2 regions of the Streptosporangium becharense genome follow, and region 2 is predicted to be linked to the other one. Evidence: riboswitches for the same ligand, from Rfam matches in the RefSeq annotation. Region 2 holds a riboswitch; the other holds the start of a gene.
What was found. Region 2 has a riboswitch for cobalamin ahead of F4562_RS03735 ((2Fe-2S) ferredoxin domain-containing protein). Riboswitches for the same ligand answer to the same signal wherever they lie in the genome.
Positions count from the first base shown of each region.

Region 1: linked by a shared signal. The riboswitch ahead of F4562_RS00045 (ABC transporter substrate-binding protein) and the one ahead of F4562_RS03735 ((2Fe-2S) ferredoxin domain-containing protein) in region 2 are both predicted to bind cobalamin.

Region 1 covers NZ_JACHMP010000001.1:5,937-11,297, reverse strand. Annotated here, with positions in the region: gene F4562_RS00055 (right-handed parallel beta-helix repeat-containing protein) at 27-1,997, shown strand; gene F4562_RS00050 (pentapeptide repeat-containing protein) at 2,117-2,737, opposite strand; cobalamin riboswitch at 3,016-3,198, shown strand; gene F4562_RS00045 (ABC transporter substrate-binding protein) at 3,228-4,286, shown strand; gene F4562_RS00040 (FecCD family ABC transporter permease) at 4,283-5,361, shown strand, end outside.
Region 2 covers NZ_JACHMP010000001.1:852,615-857,975, reverse strand. Annotated here, with positions in the region: gene F4562_RS03755 (glycoside hydrolase family 62 protein) at 80-1,009, opposite strand; gene F4562_RS03750 (hypothetical protein) at 1,064-1,834, shown strand; gene F4562_RS03745 (protein kinase domain-containing protein) at 1,827-2,369, shown strand; gene F4562_RS03740 (hypothetical protein) at 2,369-2,590, shown strand; cobalamin riboswitch at 2,732-2,933, shown strand; gene F4562_RS03735 ((2Fe-2S) ferredoxin domain-containing protein) at 2,974-3,441, shown strand; gene F4562_RS03730 (DUF262 domain-containing protein) at 3,524-5,188, opposite strand; gene F4562_RS03725 (hypothetical protein) at 5,197-5,361, opposite strand, start outside.

The DNA of each region.
Region 1 (5,361 bases), 850 kb from region 2:
GATTCGTCAACCGAATGGGAGAGAACGTGTTACGGACTTTCCGGCCGATGGCGGCCGTGCTGCTCCTGACGACGGCGGGTGCGGCGACCTCCGTACCGGCGGCCGCCGAGGCGGGCGGGCACGCCGGCGGCAGGACGTACTACGTGGCCCCCTGGGGCGGGGAGTCCGCCTCCGGCCGGTCGCCCGCCGCGCCGTACCGCCGCATCCAGCAGTGCGCCGACGCCATGGCACCCGGCGACACGTGCCTGATCATGTCGGGCACCTACCGGGAGACCGTGGTACCGGCCCGTTCGGGCACCGCGAAGCGGCCCGTCACCTACCGCGCGTTCCCCGGCGCCCGGGTGACGCTGAGCGGTACGACGCGGATCAAGGGCTGGTCGAAGGTGACCGCCCGGGATGTGGCGCGCATCGCGGAGACCGACCCGTTCGCGGCGGACTCGCCGTTCAGCAGGGCGGTGGAGGCCGGCCACGTCCACAGCGCGCGCGCCGACCTCGGCTCCGACGTCACCACCGTCCAGACCTTCACCGACGGGAAGATGAACGTCGAGGCGCAGTTCCCGTACCCGGGCCTCGACCTGCTCGACCCGGTGCGGGAGTACGCCGGCCCCGGCAGCGCCGAGGCCACCATCGTCGACGACGCGCTGACCCGCCCGGCCGGGTACTGGAACGGCGCCCGGGTGCTGACGAGCTACTGGTACGTGACGGCGACGTCCACGATCAAGAACTCCGACGCGGGGTCCGTGACCCTCGACGCGGTGCCGCCCTGCGTCCGTAAGGTGGTGCCGAAGGAGACGCGGTACGCGCTCTCCGGCAAGATCGGCGAGCTCGCCCACCCCGGCACCTGGTTCTACGACCCGGCCGGCAAGCGGCTCTACCTCTACGGCGAGGACACCCCCAACCGGCACGTGATCGAGGCGAAGACCCGGTCGCTGGCCTTCGACCTGAGGAACGCGAGCCACACGACGGTCGCGGGCGTCGGCCTCTTCGCCTCGACCATCGAGACCGGCGTGGCCAGCACCGGCGTCACGATCGACGGCGTCACCGGCACGTACCTGTCCCACTACACCGACATCACCCGCGGAGGCACCGACTGCGGATCGACCGTGACCAGGGGCGTCGCCGACACCGGCATCGTCCTCAACGGCACGGACAACAAGGTCGTCAACAGCGACCTCTCGCTGAGCGCCGGCAACGGCATCGCCCTGCGCGGGCAGCGGAACACCGCGCACAACAACATGATCCACGACGTGGACTACATGGGCACCTACGCGGCGGGGGTCGCCGTGCAGGGCAACAGCCAGACGGTGACGAACAACACCATCTACCGGGTCGGCCGCAGCGGCGTCAACCTGCAGTGGGACACCGTCATCGGGGGCACGCCCGGCCCGGACCGGATCGCCTACAACGACATCTCGCTGTACGCCCGGCTGAGCCTGGACACGGCCGCGATCTACACCTGCTGCGCCGCCGACATGCTGCGGACCTCGATCGATCACAACGTCCTGCACGACGGCACCCCGCCGGCGGGCGTCACCTCGTTCGCGGTCTCCGGTGTCTACGCCGACAACGGGCAGAGCAACATCACCATCGCGAACAACGTGGGGTGGGGGAACTCCGAGGGCACCGTCATGCTCAACGGCCTGGGCAGCGGCTCGCGCGACAACCTCGTCTACAACAACACCGGCGGCATGACGATGTTCTACGTCAAGGAGCCGAACGCCTCGACCGGCACCAAGGTGTACAACAACATCGGCCCGATCCGGGGGCTGAAGGACGCCACGAACGGCGGCATGGTGCTGTCCAACAACCTGCCGGCCGACGTGGACCCGCTGTTCGCCGACCCGGCGCGGCACGACTACCGGCTGTCCGAGGCCTCGCCGGCGCGGAACGCGGCGATCCCGCTGCCCGGTGTGAACGACGGCTCGACGGACCCCGTCCCGAGCCTCGGCGCCTACCAGTACGGCGCGCCGAAGTGGGTGGCCGGCGCCACCAGGTGACGCCCGGCGGGGGGCGATCGCACCCGGGCTCCGGCTCGGGTGCGATCGCCCCCCCGCCGGCTGGGCCCCGGCCTGGACGCGATCGTGCCCCGGGCCGGGGCTGGGCGGGCGCCGGCGGCTCAGCCGGGACGCACCTCCAGGCCCAGAGCCTCGGCGATCACCACGGCCTGCTGGATGTCGACGATCGCGCCTTTCATCTCGACATTGAACGGGTCGAGGGAGGACAGCTCGCTGCCCCGCAGGTCGCAACGGGAGAGCTTGGCGCTGTGCAGCCAGGCGCCCGCCAGGTCGGCCCCGCGGAGCGTGGCGCCCTCGCAGCGCGCGCCGGTGAGGTCGGCCTCACGCAGCCGCACGTCGACGAAGGAGGCGCTGTGCAGGTCGGCCCCGGGCAGGCCGGCGAACGACCAGTCTCCGCCGCTGACCTTCAGCAGGTCGAAGGTGCAGCGGTCGAACACGCTGCCGACGAACTTGCACCTGGTGAAGGTGGCGTCGAAGAACGTGCACCGGACGAAGGTGCAGTTCAGGAACGCCGTGTCGGAGTGCGTGGAGGCATTGAAACGGACATCCTGGAAGGTGCACTCGGAGAAGACCGCACCCCGGCTCTCCGTCTCGGTCATGTCCACGCCGACGAAGGCGACCCGCTCGTGGCTCTGCCCCGACAGGTCGTCGCCGTACCAGTCTTCGGCCGCGACGGTCGAGTGCGTCTCCGGCGCGGGGCGGCCGTGCTTGCGGTCAGCCACGCGCGGACCCCACAACGCTCGCAAGGGGGCGGGGGAGCCCGGCCCGCCCGCCGCCGGGGCGGGGGTCACCGGTGAGGGCGACGGTCATGTGCTGGTGCCTTCCGTGTCGATGCCCGGCCTGCCGCCGGGAGACCGAAGCTCGGCCGACGCCACCGTAGCGTCACCCTCCGACAATCCGGCTCCGCGGCGATCGGTGACCTGGCCGGCCGTCGCCCGTGGGGCGAGGCCGTGCTCACCGTGCGGTGAGCACGGTCCGCGTCCACGGCGCCCCGCCGGTCGTGACGCACGGGGATGCTGCTTTAATCGTCACCGCGACGGAAACCAGGAAGCCGGTGTGAGTCCGGCACGGTCCCGCCACTGTGACCGGGGAGCGAACCCCACGTCGACCACTGCGCGAGCGGGAAGGTCGGGGTGAGCGCCGATCCGGGAGTCAGGAGACTGGGCCGTCGCGACGTCCGTTCGAGGCGCGTGGACACCTCAGGAGGCTCCTGTGTTCGGCATTCCCCCATCTCCCGGCGGTTCCGGCGGGCGGCGTCCCCGCCGTCCGGCCGTCGTCGGCGGCATCGTGTCGGCCGTCGCCGCCCTGCTCCTGACCGCCTGCGGCGGCGCAGGCGACCCGGGTGGCACCCGGGCGGGCGGCCCGGGAGGGGCCCGGCCGGGCGCCGCCGCGGCCGGTTTCCCGGTGACGGTGGACAACTGCGGGGTGCGCACCACCTACCGGAGGCCCCCGTCACGGGTGGTGACCATCCACCAGCACCCGGCCGAGCTGATGCTGGCCCTGGGCCTGGAGTCCTCGATGGCCGGCACGGCCTTCCCCGACTCCGAGGTGCTGGCGCAGTACCGGCAGGCGTACGAGCGCATCCCGGAGCTGTCGGCCAAGGAGCCCTCCTTCGAGACCGTGCTGGAGGCCGGGCCCGACCTGGTCTACGGCGGCTACGGCAGTGCGTTCGCGGAGAAGGAGGGCCGCTCCCGCAAGGCGTTCGCCGACGCGGGCATCGACACCCACCTCAACCTGGAGTACTGCGCGGCCGGCCGGCTGACCATGGACCACGTGCACGAGGAGATCCGCACCGTCGGGAAGATCTTCGGGGTCGCCGACCGGGCCGAACGACTCGTGCAGGACATGCAGCGGCGTGTCGACGCGGTCACCGGCAAGCTCGGCGGCGTCCGGCCGGTGCCGGTGTTCGTCTACGACAGCGGAGACAAGACGGCGTTCACCGCCGGGGGCACCGGCATCGGCCAGGAGATCATCCGCCTGGCCGGCGGCAGCAACGTCTTCGGCGACCTCGACAAGGTGTTCGGCGACGTCTCCTGGGAGCAGGTCGTCGACCGCAGGCCCGAGGTCATCGTCATCTACGACTACGGCGACCCGGGGAACGTGGCCGAGAAGAAGAGGTTCCTGCAGTCGCAGCCGGCCCTCGCCGACGTCCCCGCCGTGAAGAACCGCAGGTTCGCGGTGCTGCCGCTCACCGCGACCGTCGTCGGCGTGCGGCCCCCGCAGGCCGTGGAGGAACTGGCCGGGCAACTGCATCCCGAGCGGTTCCGGTGACCGGACCGGCGCTCCGGCGCCGCCTTCCCCGCCTCGCCGGGGGAGCCGCCCGGCGGTCCCGCCCGCCGTACGCGCTCGTCCTGGTCCTGCTGACGGCCGCCCTGCTGGTCTCGATGACGGTGGGGCTCGGCCTCGGTTCGGTGCGGGTGCCCGCCGGCGAGGTGTGGGGCGTCCTCGGCCACCGCGCCGGCCTGCCGTGGCCGTCCGAGGTCACCTGGACGCGGACACGCGAGACGATCGTCTTCGACGTGCGGGCCCCGCGCGTGCTGCTCGGCGCGGTCACCGGCGCCGGGCTGGCGGTCGTCGGCACGGCGATGCAGGCGCTGGTCCGCAACCCGCTGGCCGACCCCTACCTGCTCGGCATCTCCTCCGGTGCCTCCTTCGGCGCCGTTCTGACGATCGTCTCCGGCTTCGCGCTGTTCGGCACCCGGCCGTCCCTGTCGCTGGCGGCCTTCGCCGGTGCGCTGGCGGCGCTGTCACTGGTGTACGTGACGGCCCGGGTCGGCGGCCGGATCACCTCCGTCCACCTGGTGCTGGCCGGGGTCGCCGTCGCCTCGGTGTTCTCGGCGCTGACCAGTTTCCTGCTGCTGACGGCGGACCGGGAGAACGAGTCGCGAGAGGTGCTCTCCTGGACGCTCGGCGGGCTCGGCGGGGTGCACTGGGAGACGCTGTGGCTGCCGGCGGCCGTGCTGACGGCCGCCACCGTCGCGTTGTTCCTGCAGGGCCGGTCGCTCAACCTGCTGCTCGCCGGCGAGGAGGCCGCCGCCACCATGGGCCTGGACGTGCGCGGCTTCCGCGTCCGGATGTTCGTCCTGCTCTCGGTGGTGACCGGGGTGCTCGTCGCCGCCACCGGGCCCATCGGCTTCGTCGGGCTGATGACGCCGCACGCCGCGCGCCTCGTCGTCGGCGGCGACCACCGCCGGTTGATACCGGCCGCGGCGCTCGGCGGGGCGGCCTTCCTCGTCTGCGCCGACGTCGCCGCCCGCACGGTCACCGCCCCGCAGGAGATCCCGGTGGGCGTGCTGACCGCGCTGTGCGGCGGCCCGTTCTTCCTGTGGCTGATGCGCCGGCAGGC
Region 2 (5,361 bases):
CCGTCGGGGACCACCTGCTGGAGGCGGCGTGCGGGCCCGACGCGCCGGCTCCCTCCGAGCCGGACCCCGTGTTACGTCGTCAGCGCTGCAGTGTCAGCAGACCCGGCCGGTAGGGCAGGAGGCCGTAGTCGCCGCCGGAGTCGGGGTTGCGTCCCTGGTAGAGCAACTGCAGATTGCAGGGATCAACGGTCATGGTCTGATCGGGACCGGTGCGGATCAGTTCGCCGTGGCTGATGTCGTTGGTCCAGGTGGCGCCGCTGTTGGCCTTGCCGGCGAAGGGATTGCCCTCGGTCGCGGCCTGCGGTGTCCACGAACCGTTCAGGCTGGTGGCCGTGAACGAGCGGAAGTAACGTCCCTGCGAGCCGATCGCCTCGACGATCATGAGGTAGCGGTTCTGGCCCTGGAGCTTGTAGACCTGAACGGCTTCGAACAGGTTGTTCGTCGTGTCGCTCATGACCACCGTCGATGTCGTGCCGAAGCTGCCCGGGAAATTCCCGATAGGCATGCCGGCCCGGTAGATCTTGCCGTTGTCGCCGGCGAAGAACAGATACATGTTCGTGCCGTCACCGATGAGCGTCTGGTCGATGGGGCCTGTTCCGGAGCCGGAGATGCTTCCGGAGAAGAGCACCTGCTGCGATGACCAGCCATTCGGGTTGGTGGGGTCGCTCGACGTCCTGTAGGAGAAAGCGGTCCCGCCCCACTGGTAGGCGAGCACCCAGATGTTCTTCGGGGCGAAGTAGAAGAGCGTGGGCGCCACAGCGGAGGAGGACATCGCGTTCTGGCTGGCCGAGGCCATCTCCGGCCAGTTCGTGAACAGGCCGAAGCTCATCGAACCCCACCTCGTCCCCGTGTCGTGCGTCGTCGCGTGGACCAGGTGCCTGCCGTTGTAGGGGACGACGGTGAAGTCCTTGAGCGAGACCCATCCCGGCTTCGGCTGCGCCAGCGGGCCCGTCGCTGCGCCGGCACGGCCGATACGTCGAGGTGCCGCCCCTGCTCGCCACCCCGACACCGCGCGTGGCGGGCCTACACCGCCGGCGCCGAGCCGCCCGCCGCCGCCCGTACCGTGCGGATCATCGACCTGCTCGACGAGGAGGTCGCGCTCACCCCCGTGCACCGGGTGAGCGGCCAGAGCCAGTCGAGGCCGTCGGCGTTCACCGAAGCGCGCAACCGCGCGGTGGCGGCTCTCGCGGGGCTGGACATCCCCGGGCTGGCACCTCTGGAACGGCGGCGGGACCTGCCGATGACCAGCGTCGGGGAACTGGCCAGGGCCGGAGTGGTGACCGTCCATCAAGGGCCGCTCAGGATGAGCGTCGAGGAGGGGGGCCTTCCCGTCCTGACGGCCAAGGACCTGTTGCTCGGCCGCGCTCCCAGCGGACGCACCGAGGACGAACCCGGGCTGATCGTCACCGAGCGGGGTGATGTCGTCGCCCCGCTCGTTCCCCGCGGCGACACGGTCGTCCGGGTGATGCGGGAGGGCGGGGCCGCGCTCGGACCACAGCTCCTGCTGTTCCGGACGGACCCCGAGCGGCTCGACCCGCACTTCCTCGCCGGCTGCCTTCGGGTCACCGGGGAGACCAGCACGCGCCTGGGCTCCTCCACCCGGATGGACCCTCGTCGTGCCCGGCTGCCGCGCCTGCCCATCGACGAGCAACGCGCGTACGGCGACGCCTTCCGCCGGCTCCTGGCCTTCGAGGACTCCGTCCACGAGATCAGGAGGATCGGCGACGATCTGGTGCGGTCCGGCTTCGACGGTCTCCTCGATGGAACCCTCCACCCCCGAGTGGATTCCCCTTGTCGATCTTCTCTCTGTGACGCCCGGAGGCGCGGTGGCTGAGCGTACGGTCATCCTCGAACGGTACGAACTCGACGAGGTGCACCTCGGCAAGGGAGGCATGGGGGAGGTCTGGGGCAGCTACGACAAGCGGCTGTCCCGGCTCACCCGGACCGGTCAGATGATGGGTACCGCGTCCTACATGCCGCCTGAGCAGATCCGGGGCGGGACGCTCGCGCCGCAGAGCGACCTTTACGCCCTCGGGTGCGTCCTGCACGAACTGCTCACCGGGAGGAGGCTGTTCACGGGACCCACCGAGTACGGCGTGTACGAGCAGCAGATCCACACCGCGCCGCCCCGGGTGCGGCGGTTCCGGCCCGACGTCCCGCCTGAGCTGGACGAGTTCGTTCTGCCGCTGCTGGCCAAGCGGGTCGGGGAAAGGCCGGAGACCACCGCCGCGCCGCCCCCGCCTTCCACCGGCTCGCCGTGGATCTGGCGAAGCGGTACCACGCCGACGATGAGCGGGTCTTCCAGTGCCGCATGCAGGAGGCCACCTGTCATGTGCATCTCGGCGACAGCGGCCTGGCGCTCCGCTTGATGCACGCTCTGCTCGCCGACGAGTTGCGGGCGTATTCGGCGGACGACCCGCGGACCCTGGAACTGCGCAGGCAGATCGGTGAGCTGCAGAAGAGCACGGGTGACGTCGAGTCCGCCCGGAGCACGCTCGCCGGCCTGCTCGACGATCTCGGCCGCCTGTACGGGCCCGACCATCCGGCGACGGTCCGGGTCCGCGACGGCCTGACCCGCCTGGCTCCCTGACCGGTCAGGGCGGTTCCCGGAACTCCATCCGGTAGGAAACCGGCGTATTCGTGATCCACCGTACGTCCGCGCGCGTCGTCCCGTTCGCGGCGGGCGGTCACCGGTGTTCCGGGGTGCGGTGATCCTGTCCACTCCGTGTCGCCGTTATGTCGGAGTTGTAGTGCTGTGTCAGTATGGCCGGGTAGGCGACGGCGGAACGAGGAAACCGGTGCGAATCCGGCGCGGTCCCGCCACTGTGATCGGCGAGCGGACCCCGACGACGCCACTGCCCGCACGCGGGTGGGAAGGCCGGGGCGAGCGGTGACCCGAGAGCCAGGAGACTCGCGCGGTCGCCTCCTCGACGAAGCCGGGGCGGATCTCCCCGGGGAGGAGGAAGCGTCGGTATGCCCATGGGGACGACCGATCCGGTGCCGTGCCGGGTCACCGTGTGCCGTGACTGCTGCTGCGGCACGTCCAAGGTGCGCGGCGTCGATCACGCGGAGCAGGTCGCGTATCTCAGCGAGCGGATGCCGGTGGGCGTCTCGGAGTGCCTGGGCGTGTGCGAACGGGCCAACGTGGTCGTGGTGCGGCCCTCGGCCGCGGGACGGGCCGCCGGTGGCCGCCCGGTGTGGTTGGGGCTGGTGAACGATCCGGCGGCGACGGAGGACGTCGCGGCCTGGGTGCGGGCGGGCGGCCCGGGTGTCGCCGCGCCGCCCGACATCCTGGACCTGTACGCCTTCACCCCGCCGCGACGCGTCGCCGGCCCGTCCCGCACGCCTCGGGTCGGGAGGCGCAGCCCGTTGCCTGTACTACCGGGTTCTGAAAGGGCGGAAACGCGCAAGCCGCGTCCTGGCGGGCGCGCGGACGGGTGAACCCCGCCCGCCGGTCGGCGGTGAGGAACGGCGGCGCGTTCAATCGTTGCGCCACCGCCTCCCTCCGAGGGGCGGAGGCCGTTCACTCCGTGTCGATATCAGCCTCTCCCAGGAGCTCGTCGGCGTGTTTGACACCCAGCTCGGCCATGAACTCCCGCTCTCTGGCGGCCAGGTCCGCCAGACGGACTTCGATGAATCCCGCGTCGTCCCCTTCCCGGAGCCGGCGCAGGGCCTCGTGGGAAATGCCGTGCGTGCGTGTCACAGCTTCCTCCGTCAAAGGGTCCAGATCGATCAACGCCTGCCGCACGGAGATCCGGGAGGGTGTCGTCATCACCAGTCGATTGGCCGGACTGGACGTTCCCTCTATGCCACGCCTATTGACAACGTGCCGGTATGCCTCGGTATGGGATGTGGCCAGCAGATTCTTGGGATCGAGAGAAGTCCCGTCGGGGTTGACGCGATGGGGAAACTCCTTGAGCTCCCACAGGATGAAAGCCCGTACTCGCGCGCTACGCAGATCGAAACGTTGTGGAAAAGGTCGGGCGTGCTGGTCGCCGAGGCGGAGGGTGCCGTTCCCCGCAGCGAAGTCCTTGATCTCTTGGAGTGACTGCCTGACCTGGGTGGTGTTGGCTCCGGCGAAGTGCCCGGACCACGAGGTCGTCCAGAACCATCGCCTCAGCAAGACGAGTTGCCGTTTGTCGGGCTCTGGGCAGAAGTGGAAGAAGGCGGCCAGCAGCATGATCTGCAGGTTGTAAGGGACCAGGCGTGCCAGCGGAACCCCGGCATGGGACCGGAGGAAGTCAACCGCCTGTTCCAGGGCGAGGTCGGTGGCTTCCACCGCGGAGAGCAGCCCACCCTCCACTCGCTTGGCCAGGGCCTCCCAACGGGTGTCCTGTACGTCCTCCTCTCCAGAGATCGCAAGGATGGCGCGGAAGATCGTGAGTGAGGGTATCTCGCCGAAGCCCGAGACCGCGATGCGTTCCTGGATGGCCTCCATCCGGTCGGCAAGGCTGTCCGGGCCGGTCGTGGCGTAGGTCAGCGCGGTCACCATCTGATCCGGCGTCATCGACTGACCGCTGCTGTTGACCCGCGAGAACACCTCCACTGCATGGGTCAGCGAACCGCCGACCAGGCGGACCGCGGCCATCTTGTACTGCTTGATCCGCTGGGCGACTTGTTCGGCCTCGTCGATGAACGGAGTGATGTCGCCGCCCGGAACCCTGGCCTGTGACAACTCGCGTGCGTAGGCGAGGAAATCCATCGTCCGGAGGATCGAGCCCATCGGCAGGTAGGTATGGGGAGCGCGATCCCCGTACTTCCAGTGCCGGTATCGGGTGGACCTGTCGTCGCCATCCCCCAGGACTCGATAGATCCACCACATCCAGTCGCGCTGTTCCGTGGAGCGAGGAGCGTCTGAGGGGCGCTTCAACCCTCCGAAGAGGGTGGACAGACGCTGATGACCATCGAGGATGTAGGCGACCTGACTGCCCGGCCGATGCGGGGGGATCTTCAGCCCGCCGATCTCGTCGAGACTGGCGAGCTGCTGTTTGGTCTGCCAGATCAGCAGGCTCCCGATGGGATAACCGCGTTCTATGCTGTCGAAGAGGTTGAGCATCTGCTCTGGTCGCCAGACGAAGGGACGTTGGAACTTCGGAACCCGGAGCTCGCCGGCAGCGATCATGTTGAGGATCTGCTCCAGGAGGTAGATCTCCGGTAGTACGGTGATCTCTTCATTGTCGTCGGGCATTTCCACCTCTAGATGATCTTTCTGAGCATGGTGAGAATCGCATGCAGCTCCTCGACCACCCCTTTGCCGAGGTCCTCGAAATGTTCAGCCGTGAGCTTTCCGCTCGCGGCTTCGCGTTCGAGGAGCTCGGTCAACTTGGTCCCGAAGCCCGTCCGTAGCTTATCGATCACTCT